Linked DNA regions of Cellulophaga sp. L1A9. The main gene of each other region encodes a partner of the protein of the gene in region 2 in a complex. Links are inferred from orthologs where the notes say so. Each region holds a gene or a part of one and is shown on either strand. Other genes may lie near its edges.

Region 1 (5,411 bases), 4.0 Mb from region 2 along the record:
TCAATTCCAGCATTAATGAATGAAATATTCAAGCCAGATTGGTTTGGTGGAGCAGAAGTATTAAATGCTAAAGGACCTGCAGTTAATATCAGAGAAGATGATACTTCTTTTGTTTTGGAATTAGTAGCTCCAGGAAGAAAAAAAGAAGATTTTAAAATTGAAATCGATAATGATTTATTAACTGTTTCATTTGAAAGTAAAGAAGAAGCTTCAGATGAGAAAGAAGTGAATAAAGTAAAATACACTAGGAAAGAGTATTCTTTTTCATCTTTTAAAAGAGCATTTACCTTACCAGATTCGGTAAATAAAGATGCTATTAATGCAAATTACGAAAATGGAATATTAAGTTTTAATCTTCCGAAAAAAGAAGAAGCATTACCAAAGCCAAAAAGATTAATAGAATTGGCGTAATGCAGAATGCATTGTGTAGACCGAGAGGTTTTCATAATGGTTGGTTTAAGTTGGTTAGTTCAAAGCGCTTCGGTAGTTTTCCGAGGCGCTTTTTTTATTCCTGTTTCTGTAGCATTTTTATTTCGTCACGTAGTTTGGCAGCTTGCATAAAGTCTAATTCTTTTGCTGCTTTTTCCATATCTTTTCGTTTTTCACGAATCATTTTTTCAATTTGTTCTTTGGTTAAATAATCCAAATCAGGTTCAGCAGCTCTTGCTACTTCCTTTTCAAAATGGTATGTAGATACCGAGTTTTTTGCTAAGACGCTATCTAAACTTTTATTCAAAGCTTTAGGTACCATATTGTGTTTGGTATTGTAAGCTATTTGCTTTTCTCTTCGGTAGTTTGTATCATCAATAGTTTGCTGCATGCTTTTTGTTATTTTATCCGCATACATTATCGCTTTACCATTTAAGTTTCTAGCCGCTCTACCCACCGTTTGGGTTAAAGAGCGATTACTACGTAGGAACCCTTCTTTATCCGCATCTAAAATAGCAACTAAGGATACTTCTGGTAAATCTAAGCCTTCACGTAATAGGTTTACTCCAATCAGGACATCAAAGATACCTTTTCTTAAATTTTGCATGATTTCAACACGCTCAAGAGTATCTACGTCACTATGAATATAACGGCAGCGTACATTGATACGATCCAAGTATTTCGCTAATTCTTCGGCCATACGCTTAGTAAGTGTTGTAACTAAAGTACGTTCATCTTTTTCATTCCGCTGATGTATTTCTTCCACTAAATCATCAATTTGATTTAAACTAGGACGAACCTCAATAATGGGATCTAAAAGCCCTGTAGGTCTAATAATCTGTTCTACGAAAACACCATCACTTAACTGTAATTCATAATCGGCGGGAGTAGCACTCACAAAAATAACTTGATTTTGTAAGGCTTCAAACTCCTCAAACTTAAGAGGCCTGTTATCCATTGCAGCAGGCAATCTAAATCCATACTCCACTAAGTTCTCTTTTCTGGACCGGTCACCCCCATACATGGCGTGTACTTGCGAAATGGTTACGTGACTTTCATCGACCACCATTAAATAATCGTCTGGAAAATAGTCTAATAAACAGAAAGGTCTAGTTCCAGGCTCTCTCCCGTCTAAATAGCGCGAATAGTTTTCAATACCAGAACAATAACCTAATTCGCGAATCATTTCTAAATCAAAATTAGTGCGTTCTTCTAGTCGCTTAGCTTCTAGAGGTTTGCCTACTTCTTTAAAAAAATCAAGCTGTTTTACTAAATCATCCTGAATATGGTGAATAGCATTTTGTAAGATATCAGGAGAAGTCACAAACATATTTGCAGGATAGATATTCAGGTTCTCATAACTCTCTAATTTTGTGTTTTTTAAAGGGTCAAAAGCTTCAATTTCCTCGATCTCATCTCCAAAAAAGTGAATACGGAATGCGTGATCTGCATAACTTGGGAATACATCGACCACATCTCCCTTTACTCTAAAATTTCCATTTCTAAAATCAGCTGTAGTTCTAGAATATAAACTTTGCACCAATTGATGAAGGAATTTTGTTCTAGAAATTACTTGATCTTTATGTACAGAAATAACGTTCTTCTGAAATTCCACAGGGTTTCCTATACCATATAAGCAAGACACAGATGCTACAACGATAACGTCACGCCTTCCTGATAATAAAGAAGAAGTAGTGCTTAAGCGAAGTTTTTCAATGTCTTCATTGATAGATAAATCTTTTTCAATGTAAAGTCCGGATGAAGGAATATAAGCTTCTGGCTGATAGTAATCATAATAGGATACAAAATATTCTACCGCATTTTCAGGGAAAAACTGTTTGAATTCAGAGTATAATTGTGCAGCAAGAGTTTTATTATGCGCTAAAACGAGTGTTGGTTTCTGAACAGTTTCAATGACGTTGGCAACAGTAAATGTTTTACCTGAACCCGTAACACCCAATAAAGTTTGATATTTTTCTTCAGTGTTTATACCTTCAACGAGTTGTTTTATAGCACTAGGCTGATCTCCAGTAGGTTTGAATTCTGATACGACCTTAAATTTCATCCTATAAAATTACGAAAGGAAGCTTAAATAAAGAGTCACAGTTGCTCTTATTTTTAACTCAATTTATCGTTTCAAAGCAAAGTGCCCCGTAAAAACTCTACCGTCTTCAAGATTTACTTTAAACCAATAATCAGACGCGGGTAAACTTTTTCCATTCGCATCGCCATTCCAACCTTCGCTTGTAGGAGTGGTAGTGGCTATTAAGGTTCCATAACGATCAAAAATAGTTATTTTGCTATCCGTTTGAAACTGCTCATTAGCCCCAATTATTTGCCAATAGTCATTTGTTCCATCTCCATTTGGAGAGAAAAATTTAGGATACCCTATAATGGAAATTTCTTCGGTCGTAATTCCGCAGCCTCTTTTATCTTGAACATAAACAGTAGCTAAACCTGGTGCTATATCTAAGAATTTAGGATGGTCTTGATAGGTAATTCCATCCATGGAATATTCATAATCTCCATCTCCAGAAATAAGTATTTCCACGGTATTATAGTCGGAAATATCTTTTATCACGATACTTTTTATCAATGCTTGGTTGGAGGGCATAACACGGAAATCTACACTGTTTGTGCAATTAGTTGTTTCGCCATTTGTGGTATATGAATATCCTAATTCTAATTTAAAATTACCTGGTTCAGAAATGGTTACTGCAGAAGTATTGCTAATTTGAGTTTCAGCATTAGGTGCTATTTTTACCCAATTATAACTATCATATCCCGTAGGGGCATTTAAGACTAAAGGCGTTCCATCAGTACAGACATAATGTTCTGCAGGAAAAGTGAACGATGGCGTTGGGTGAACTATTAATTTGATAGCTTCTACACCTTGGCATTCATTATTTTTTTCAAGACGAACATAAAGATCAGTAGATGGTGTTGTAAGCGTTCCTGAAACCGCATTTTGTTCCAGTGAAGCATCATTTAAAGAGGTGTAGAAAGTAGCATCGATGGAGGTGTAACTGTTGAACCGAATTTCATCCAAATCAAAAATTCCTTCAATAATCGTTTCGTTAGGGTTCGTCTGGCAGGTGTAAAACGGACTTTTAACATTGGTGTTTATTGTAGTTGCTTGTACGATAATCTCTAATATTCCTTGGCTAGAGCATCCAAATTCATTCGTAACGGTGTAATAAAGTGTTTGATTGAAAGGAACGATATTTCTATAGCCTATAGGGTTGTTAATTGCTTCATTGTTCGCTAAAGCGGTACTACTCTCATAAAAAGTAAATACGTAATCTTCAGGATATATTTGAGCGCTATAGGATTGTTCTAAATTTAAAGAGGTAATTCCATCTGCAGGATCATTTTCATCAATATCACATTGAATAATCTGTAAAATTTCTAGAATTGGAGCAGGGTTTATGATGAGGGTAGATTCTCCGATAATTGGACATTCTTTTGGGTCTGCTAAAGTTATTTCTAATTTGTATTTGCCTGCATCTGTTAAAGAGGCATTTTTTATTTCTAAAAAATAACGATCAGGGTTGGTAATAGGAGTCCCATCTTTCTGCCATTGATAGGTAGCTCCTGGGTAATCATCGGCTTCTAGGATAAAGGATTCATTTTCACAAACAGTTAATGTAGTACTCGTAGTGCCATCAGGGTTTTTAATTAAATCGATCTTATTAAAAAACGATTGAATAAAAGGAGGCAAACCTTGCATGGCAATTTTTCCATTCAAAGAAACAGCATTATGTACATAGTTTGCTGCAGCACCTTTGGCGCTAGGAGTGTTAATAACGCTTAAAAAAGAAACTCCTTCTTCGTAACTTTTGGGGTTCGTACGGTATATTTTACCATTTTCAGCCATTTGTAAAGCACCTCTATACGCTTCTCTTTCGTCTATTACCACAGCAGAACCAGAAATATTGGAAGCATAAAGATCATATTGAATTAATGAAGCGCTACTTAACTCTTCATCATTGAACGTATTTACATATAAGTATTGACCTTCCGTAGAAAATTCTACTCCGTAAGAGATTGTATTTGGAGCAGGAACGGTTACTTGTAGTTGATTACTAAGGATACCAGTTTTTGGGTCAAAGTCATAAACAAACAATCCGTCATAGGCATTTGCACTTACCATTTTAGAACCATCAGAAGATAGTTTTAAGTAACCTCTTGGATCACTAAGTAACAAGTCCGGAAAAGTGTTTTTTACAGCATTGGTATTTATCCCTGCGGCGCTTACTTCATAACAATGATAGGTATTAAAAAAACCTACGGAACCATCTTCAGAAGCCAAGGTTATTACCCAAATAGATTGTTCTAAACAGTCTTTAATGACGCCAGCAATTTTTTCAGAACTATCGCTAAGAAGATTTTTGTTTTTCTCAATAATAGCACCATTACCACCATCTTGTGAAATGTCTAAAACGGAATAGTTGAGGCCATAATCGGGATCAGTTTCATATACAGAAGTATCTACGGTAAAAATGTAGTAGATGTTGGGGTCTTGTGGTTTAGGTACTATAATAGCTGACTGTGTACTAGAAGGATCGCCACGCAATCCACTTCCATTTTGAACTATTTCATGATTTTTATTATACACGGTAATACCATCAGTATAGGCTAACAAATTACCACTAGCATCAGAAATAGAAGTACAGCCTTCAAGGGTATTTAATTTTCCGTTAGTTAAAGGAGTTACTGAGCCATTGTCATTAAATTGGATGCCCGCACCAAAGCCAAAGTACCAATTAGAAGTTTCGCTTTGTGCCGTAACAGTAAAGAACGTGATAATAAAAAATAGAAAACTAAAATACTGTTTTTTCATCTGCTGCTGTTTTTATCGCTCAGATGAAGTAGAAGAAGTAACCAAAACTATACTCTTTATAGCGTTGGTTACTTCTTCATTATTCATTTTCAGTGCGTTTCTCAGACGCTACAATATACTACAAATCTCTTTTCTTTAA
Region 2 (8,097 bases):
CTGGTTTAGCACCTTGAGACAGCTTAATCTCAATCGCTTTTATACACGGATTATCTGCAACGAGTTTTTTTAGCTTTTCTATAGACAAGCTTCCTTCATCACTACGAACACCAAAATATCCTGTACCAAAGTGAAAAACAACATCACCACCTTGTTTGTGGTACGGGGATAGTCCACCTTCGCCTGTGTTATGATAAGCACCTGCTAAGCCAACTCCTTTATTCATAGCCGACACCGCCGCTGCAGAAAGTGAGCCAAAACTCATGGCTGATACGTTAATGACAGATGCAGGTCGGTATGGTTTTCTACGCTTGTTGTAGGCACCAATTACCTTGGCACAAGGAATAAAACTTTTATCTTCTATATTAGGATGGTTTTCTGGTACTTCATACGCCATCATCTGATTTTTCACGAAGATATATTGGTGCGCATAAATATCTCTATCCGTACCAAAACCTTCATAATTATTCTCGTTCTTAGCAGAAGCGTAAATCCACCCACGTTCAATACGGTTAAAGGGTAATTCTTCTCTGTTATTCGAAACAAAATACTGGCGCATTTCTGGTCCAATACTCTCTAGCCAATATCTAATATGTCCTACAATGGGGAAGTTGTGTGAAATTGTATGTGCTTTTTGAAAAAAAACATCTCGAATAGCAATAACAAGAATAATCAGCAATAGCCATACATACCACGGAATATTTGTAAAAAAATCAATCATGTACTGAACGTTTCAAATAAAATTAATATAGATAACAAACCTATAAAAAAAAACGAGTTCAAAATTAATTATTATTAAAATTGAACTCGAAAATAGCGTAAGATGCTTATTTATTATTTATTTAGATAGTCTATGCTCATCGCTGTTAAGGTTTTAACCCCTAAAAGCATACCACTATCATCTATTTTAAAATCAGGTGTATGATGAGGAAAAGCTTCTGTATTTCCTGGAGTCATACCTCCTAAAAAGAAATAGAAGCCAGGGACTTTTTCTTGAAAATAAGAAAAATCTTCGGCGCCAGTTACTGCTTTCTGAACTTGTACATTCTCTTTACCCGCTACTTTTTCCATAGAAGGCACCATTTGCAATACTAAATCTGGATCATTATATGTGATTGCTGTACTATTTGTGATATTAATAGTAGCATCACCACCATATGTCTTAGCAATTGCAGGAACCATTTCTTCCATTCTACGGTTGATAAGTTTTTGCATATCATAATCCAACGTTCTAATAGTACCTATCATATTCGCACTTTCAGGAATAATATTAAAACGTACACCACTGGTAATTTTTCCTACTGTAATTACTGCTGCTTCATTCGTTAAATCTACTTCTCGGCTGATAATAGTTTGTAATCCATCAATTATTTTTGCACTAATTAATATAGGATCAACGCCAGACCATGGTTGTGAACCGTGACTTTGCTTTCCTTTAACTTTAATTTCAAACCATTGTGCAGCAGCCATAGTCCCACCTGACTTATAACGGATGGTACCTACGGGCGTAGCTGAATTTATATGTAAGCCAAAAATAACATCTACATCTGGATTTTTTAAAACACCTTCTTTAATCATTAACGCCGCTCCTCCTTCTTCTCCTGGAGGCGGACCTTCTTCTGCGGGTTGAAAAATAAATTTTATAGTGCCTTTTATTTTATCCTTGTTTTTTGATAAAACTTCTGCAACTCCCATTAAGATGGCAATATGAGTATCATGACCACAAGCATGCATCACTCCAACCTGTTCACCAGCAAAATCGCCTACTTCATTAGATTTATATGCTAAATCATTACGTTCTGTAACAGGTAAACCATCTATATCTGCTCGTAAAGCAACCACTTTCCCTGGTTTATTTCCTTTTAAGATACCAACTACACCCGTTTTTGCAACTCCCGTTTGTACCTCAATACCTATGGATTTTAAATGTTTCGCTATTTTTTCTGCAGTTTTAAACTCCCTATTTGAAAGCTCAGGATATTGATGAAAATCTCTACGCCAATCAATTATTTTTTTTTCAACGGAGTTAAAATCTTTCTCTGAAACCGTATTTTGGGCAAATGCACAAAATCCGAAAAGCAGAAAAGCTTTGAGTACTAGTTTATTCATATATTAAAATTTAATTAGTCTATAATTATCATTCTGTAAGGAAATAAGTGCAGTCATAGCAGATAATGAAAGCTGAATACCGCTAATCATTTCTTTTCTTTCTATTTTCCTAGAATTAGCCGATTGTCCACAAAAAATTACTTGAACATCTGCCGCAATTAATGCTTTTATTAAGTGTAAATTAGGATTTTTAATACCATATCTTTTTTCATAAGCAGCATCTGTTAATACATCTTTCGTTGCAGATCCATGAATGACTAAAGCTGCTTTAATCTGATTTTCAGGAATTCCCGCTTGGGCATGCATATTTAAAAAACGAGCCCCAGTTTCTATATAAGGATTAATTTTATCTTGCTCTTCGGGACTATTACTCACATCAAAAACAGCCTTAAATTCTTGTGTAACATCCACTTTAAAGTCAGGATTTTCTACTTTATAGACTGCTCCAAACTCTTTGATTATTGGTCCTGCAGATTTTTCTTGTCCAAAACTTAAATTTAAAAGAATAATAGATAGAATTACAGAATTTAGTATTGATTTCATTGCGATTTAAATAAACTGTTGAATTAAATGAAGTAAATTGCTTCTTTTCTTCAAATATATTCAAAATTGATTTTAACACATAACTTTTTGTTTATAATTATTAGAAGCATCATTTTAGTATGCTGGCAATTATGGTTAAATTCACCGTTCCAAAAAAATCAAATAAAAAACAGTTGGAAAAATATATAAATCAATTAAATGATGCTCAACGAGCACCAGTTTTACATAAAGATGGACCGTTAATTGTGATTGCTGGTGCAGGATCAGGAAAAACACGTGTATTAACCTACCGAATTGCTTATCTAATGAGTTTAGGAATAGACTCATTTAATATTTTAGCACTTACTTTCACCAACAAAGCAGCCCGTGAAATGAAAGCTAGGATTGCTGCTATTGTAGGAAATACTGAAGCAAAAAACTTGATGATGGGAACTTTCCACTCTGTTTTTGCCAGATTATTACGTTATGATGGGGATAAACTGGGGTACCCAAGTAATTTTACAATTTATGATACGCAAGATTCTCAGCGTTTAATTGCATCCATTATTAAAGAAATGGGACTTGATAAAGATGTCTATAAATACAAGCAAGTCCAAAATAGAATATCATCTTATAAAAACAGTTTAATTACAGTTAGAGCCTATTTTAATGATGCCGAATTACAAGAGGCTGATGCGATGGCGAAACGTCCTAGAATGGGAGACATCTACCAAAACTATGTAGATCGATGTTTTAAAGCTGGAGCTATGGATTTTGATGATTTATTATTAAGAACCAATGAGTTACTAAATAAATTTCCTGAAGTTTTAGCGAAGTACCAAGAACGTTTTAGATATATTTTAGTAGATGAGTACCAAGATACAAACCACTCTCAGTATTTAATTATTAAGGCCTTATCTGATAAGTTTCAGAATATTTGTGTGGTAGGTGATGATGCACAAAGTATCTATTCTTTCCGTGGTGCCAATATTAGCAATATATTAAATTTCCAAAAAGATTATGATAATGTAGTGATGTATCGTCTGGAACAAAATTATCGATCTACGCGAAATATTGTAAATGCTGCAAATTCTATTATCGCAAAAAATACAAATCAGCTAGAAAAAGTCGTTTGGACGGATAATGATGATGGTCCTGCAATAAAAATTCACAGAAGTACAACTGATGCTGAAGAAGGTAGATTTGTTGCGGGTTCCATTTTTGAAAACCGCATGCAACACCAGATGTCTAATGGAAGCTTTGCCGTTCTTTATCGTACCAACTCACAATCAAGAGCTATAGAAGATGCTTTGCGTAAACGTGATATCCCTTACCGTATTTATGGCGGTTTATCCTTCTACCAGAGAAAAGAAATTAAAGATGTTCTTTCTTATTTGCGATTGGTTATTAATCCTAAAGACGAAGAAGCATTAAAACGGGTCATAAATTTTCCTGCTCGAGGAATAGGAATGAGCACTTTAGATAAATTGACTGTTGCAGCAAATCATTATGGGCGATCTATTTTTGAGGTAATTGAAAATTTAGAACGAATAAACCTAAAAATTAATGCTGGTACCAAAAGAAAATTAGTAGATTTCACTAACATGATTAAGAGTTTCCAAATCATGAATGAAACGGTTAATGCTTTTGAAATATCAGAACACGTAGCTAAAAAAACGGGAATTCTTTTAGAGTTTAAAAAAGATGGTACACCTGAAGGAATTGCCAAAATGGACAATATTGAGGAGCTTTTAAACGGTATAAAAGATTTTGTTGAAGGACAAAAAGAAGTTGTAGATGCGACTGGAAATATTAGTGAGTTTCTTGAAGATGTTGCTTTAGCTACAGATTTAGATAATGATACGGGTGATGATGATCGGGTTGCATTAATGACTATTCACTTGGCAAAAGGACTTGAATTCCCTCATGTATATATTGTTGGAATGGAAGAAGACTTATTCCCTTCTGGAATGAGTATGAGTACCCGTAGTGAGCTGGAAGAGGAGCGAAGGTTGTTCTATGTAGCCATTACAAGAGCAGAAAAACAAGCGTATTTAACGTATACTCAAAACAGGTACCGTTGGGGTAAATTAATTGATGCCGAACCCAGCAGGTTCTTAGAAGAAATAGATGAAAAATATATCGAAAACTTAACCCCTGTTGACAAACCAGGATACCGCTACAAATCTATGATGGATACGGATATCTTCGGAGAAGTAGATAAAAGTAGACTTCGTCAAATTAAACCTACCAGTGGTATTCCACCAAGTACCGCAAAGCCAAATGAAAATCAGCTTAGAAAACTTAGAAAACTAAAACCAGAATTAGCACAACCTATCGGTAACACAAATACGGTAGACCCAAATCTTGCAGAAGGTAGCTTAATTAACCATACCCGTTTTGGCCGTGGTACTGTTGTGAAAATAGAAGGTATTGGTAATGATCGTAAAGCTGAGATACAGTTTGATGGCGCAGGAATAAAAAAACTTCTTCTACGTTTTGCTAAGCTAGAAGTAATTGGTTAAAAATAACGCAATATACTGTTATGAAAATATACTTAAGTGTTCATATAAAAAGTAAACCTGAGCATCAGGAAGAAGTAAAAGCTATTTTACAAAACTTAGTCGTACAAACCTTAAAGGAAGAGGGGTGTATCCGGTATGATTTACATCAAGGTATAGATGAGGAAAGCACCTTTGTTTTTTATGAAATTTGGAGAGATCAAAAAGCATTAGATTTCCATAATCAAACATCCTATATAAAAGCATTAAATGCCTTATTGGAAAATAAGTTAGCATCTGAAGCTGCATTGGTAAAAACAACCATACTCTAAGTAAGATGTTTAAAGGGATCCACCATGTAGCTATTATCTGTTCTGATTATAAAAAATCTAAGCAGTTTTATTCGGAGATTTTGGGTTTAAGAATTCTTCAAGAAGTGTATCGGGAAGAAAGAAATTCTTATAAATTAGACCTTGCCATTGGCGATCACTATTGCATTGAGTTATTTTCATTCCCTGAAGCTCCTTCAAGACCATCTTATCCTGAAGCACGTGGATTACGGCATTTAGCTTTTGAAGTAGAAGATATCACAAGTACTGTAAAAGCGCTAAATTTAAAAGGAGTACTCACCGAGGCAATCAAGATAGACGAACATACCGGAAAGAAATTTACCTTCTTTGCAGACCCCGATAATTTGCCTTTAGAAATATATGAGCACTAAATTATACAGCACAATTTCGCTCCAACTGGGTCAAATCATTACGGTAACAATTCCATAAAGTTTAACTAACCATAGAGTTATATAATAGTATCATTTTTGATAAAAATTTTACTATTTATGTCAACCAAGAACACTACGAGAAGAAAATTTATTCAAAGAACCTTACTAGCTTCAGGAGGAATTATTTTAGCTCCTAATTTTATAAGCTGTAAAAATGATGATGATCTTACGGTATCAGAATTAGATACTACGCAATTAACTATTAAAAACTTTAATCAGGGAATTGCGAGTTTTGATCCAAGCAGTTCATCTGTCCTTTTATGGACACGCTACGCTTCTGCAAATTCAGAAATTATATGGGAAGTAGCTACAGAGGCTAGTTTTTCATCGGTATTGAGAAGTGGAAAAATCACTACGGAAGCCTCTAGAGATAATACGCTTGCTATTGAGCTTACAGAATTAGAGGAAAATTTAAAGCTGTACTACAGGTTTGCTAATGTCACAGAGAATGCCATCTCTGTTGTTGGCGAAACCATTACACTTCCTAAAGAAGCATCTTCCGTAAAACTTGCAGTATGTTCTTGTTCTAATTACCAAGCTGGTTTATTTAACGCTTATGATGCGATGGCCAATTCAGATGCTGATGTCATTGTACATTTAGGTGATTATTTTTACGAATATGGTGCTGGAGGTTATGGTGCTACAGTAGAAAATGCCTCTTTAAACCGCCAGCATGAACCTGCAAATGAAATTATAACATTAGAAGATTACAGAATTAGATACAAACAATACCGCTCTGATGCCGATTTGCAGTTGGCGCATCAGAAAAAGCCTTTTATATGTATTTGGGATGATCATGAAATTGCCAATGACACGTATAAAAATGGCGCAGAGAACCATGATGAAGCCACAGAAGGAAGTTTTGAAGTAAGAAAACAAAATGCATTACAAGCGTATAGTGAATACTTACCTTTTTCAAGACAAGATAAAAACAATAACAGTTTAATATACAGAACCATAAATATTGGAAATCTTGTAAATATGATTATGTTAGATACTCGACTTATTGGTAGAGACAAACAATTAAGCATAGGCAACTATTTTACCGCTACTGGTTTAGACACAGTAGCTTTAGAACAGGATTTGAATGAAGCTTCTAGAAGTATTTTAGGAACGACTCAAAAAGATTGGTTATTAAGTGAGTTAGCAAGTAACACCAACCCATGGCAGGTATTAGGGCAACAGGTTTTAATGGGGCAAATGGAAATCCCTATTGCGATGCTTACTGCTTTTGGTGCTGATAATTTCGCAGAAATACTTACGGAGCTTGTAACGATAAAAGTAAGAATGCAAAACAATGACCCGAGCCTAACGGACGCAGAGAAAGCAAGTGTTTTAATTACGGTGCCTTATAATTTAGATGCCTGGGATGGGTATCCAGGAGATAGAGAGCAAATCTACCAAGCCTTAAACGGAAAAAAAATAATTACTTTAGCCGGAGATACACATAATGCTTGGAACAATACATTGTACGCTGCAGATGGTACAGAAGTAGGCATGGAACTTGCTACTTCTAGTATTAGTTCACCTGGTTTTGAAACCTATTTAGGGACAACAGATCCTGCTTTCTTAGGAGGTTTTGAGCAAGCACTAACCACCTTAATAGATGGATTAGCTTATTTTGATGCTTCTAGAAGAGGCTACATGATGACAACTTTTACAAAAACAGAAGTAACTTCTGAGTGGATTTATGTAGATACTATTTTATCATCTTCCTATGAAACGAGTATTGGTCATACCGTTACGTATTCCTAATATTCATTACTATTAAAAAATTAAGAAGATCCATTAGTTGTTACTAGTGGATTTTCACTTTGTTATAGGCTTAACAATTACTCAGCGCATAATTTTACATCACATGAATAAAAAATAGTACCTTTAATAGATCATTTTAAAACTATGTCTGAGTTCATTAAAATCTATCCGGAAAACCCAAATCCGAAAGAAATAAAAAAGGTGGTACAAGTACTTAAAAAAGGTGGATTAGTAATTTACCCTACAGATACTGTGTATGGCTTGGGTTGTGATATTACCAATACAAAAGCTTTAGAAAAAATTGCTAGAATTAAAGGTATTAAACTAGACAAGGCTAATTGGTCTTTTATCTGTGCAGATTTAAGTAATTTATCAGATTATGTCCGTCAGATAGATACACCAACCTTTAAAATTTTAAAACGTGCATTG

The links.
Region 1: the proteins of GQR94_RS19380 (region 2) and uvrB are in contact, whole or in part, in a crystal structure (PDB 7EGT), measured with the Thermus thermophilus proteins. The link is inferred for Cellulophaga sp. L1A9 from one-to-one orthologs. Residues at the interface, in WP_096412145.1 of Thermus thermophilus: His654, Arg656, Phe657, Gln666, Asp668, Glu669, Lys680, Arg681, Leu682, Ser683, Lys685, Tyr686, Ala687; in WP_096411307.1 of Thermus thermophilus: Glu23, Leu25, Arg26, Asp27, Gly28, Glu29, Arg30, Phe31, Arg55, Glu326, Asp327, Phe328, Glu379, Ser382, Gln383, His398, Gly400, Arg401.

What each region holds. Positions count from the first base shown.
Region 1 is NZ_CP047027.1:428,830-434,240, reverse strand. The notes cover bases 1-2,899. They hold uvrB (excinuclease ABC subunit UvrB), read right to left. Parts: upstream 2,495-2,899; coding sequence 506-2,494; downstream 1-505. Other genes in these bases: GQR94_RS01700 (T9SS type B sorting domain-containing protein), read right to left, coding at 2,558-2,899; GQR94_RS01710 (Hsp20/alpha crystallin family protein), read left to right, coding at 1-411. Also shown: more of GQR94_RS01700, read right to left, coding at 2,900-5,272; GQR94_RS01695 (ABC transporter permease), read right to left, coding at 5,391-5,411. UniProt on the Escherichia coli protein: The UvrABC repair system catalyzes the recognition and processing of DNA lesions. A damage recognition complex composed of 2 UvrA and 2 UvrB subunits scans DNA for abnormalities.
Region 2 is NZ_CP047027.1:4,417,018-4,425,114, forward strand. Bases 2,398-5,469 are described here. They hold GQR94_RS19380 (ATP-dependent helicase), read left to right. Parts: upstream 2,398-2,783; coding sequence 2,784-5,156; downstream 5,157-5,469. Other genes in these bases: GQR94_RS19375 (DsrE family protein), read right to left, coding at 2,398-2,652; GQR94_RS19385 (putative quinol monooxygenase), read left to right, coding at 5,177-5,464. In the rest of the region: GQR94_RS19365 (FMN-binding glutamate synthase family protein), read right to left, coding at 1-721; GQR94_RS19370 (amidohydrolase), read right to left, coding at 835-2,109; more of GQR94_RS19375, read right to left, coding at 2,113-2,397; GQR94_RS19390 (VOC family protein), read left to right, coding at 5,470-5,853; GQR94_RS19395 (alkaline phosphatase), read left to right, coding at 5,971-7,668; GQR94_RS19400 (L-threonylcarbamoyladenylate synthase), read left to right, coding at 7,813-8,097. UniProt on the Escherichia coli protein: A helicase with DNA-dependent ATPase activity. Unwinds DNA duplexes with 3'-5' polarity. Translocates on single-stranded DNA with 3'-5' polarity. Initiates unwinding more efficiently from a nicked substrate than double-stranded DNA.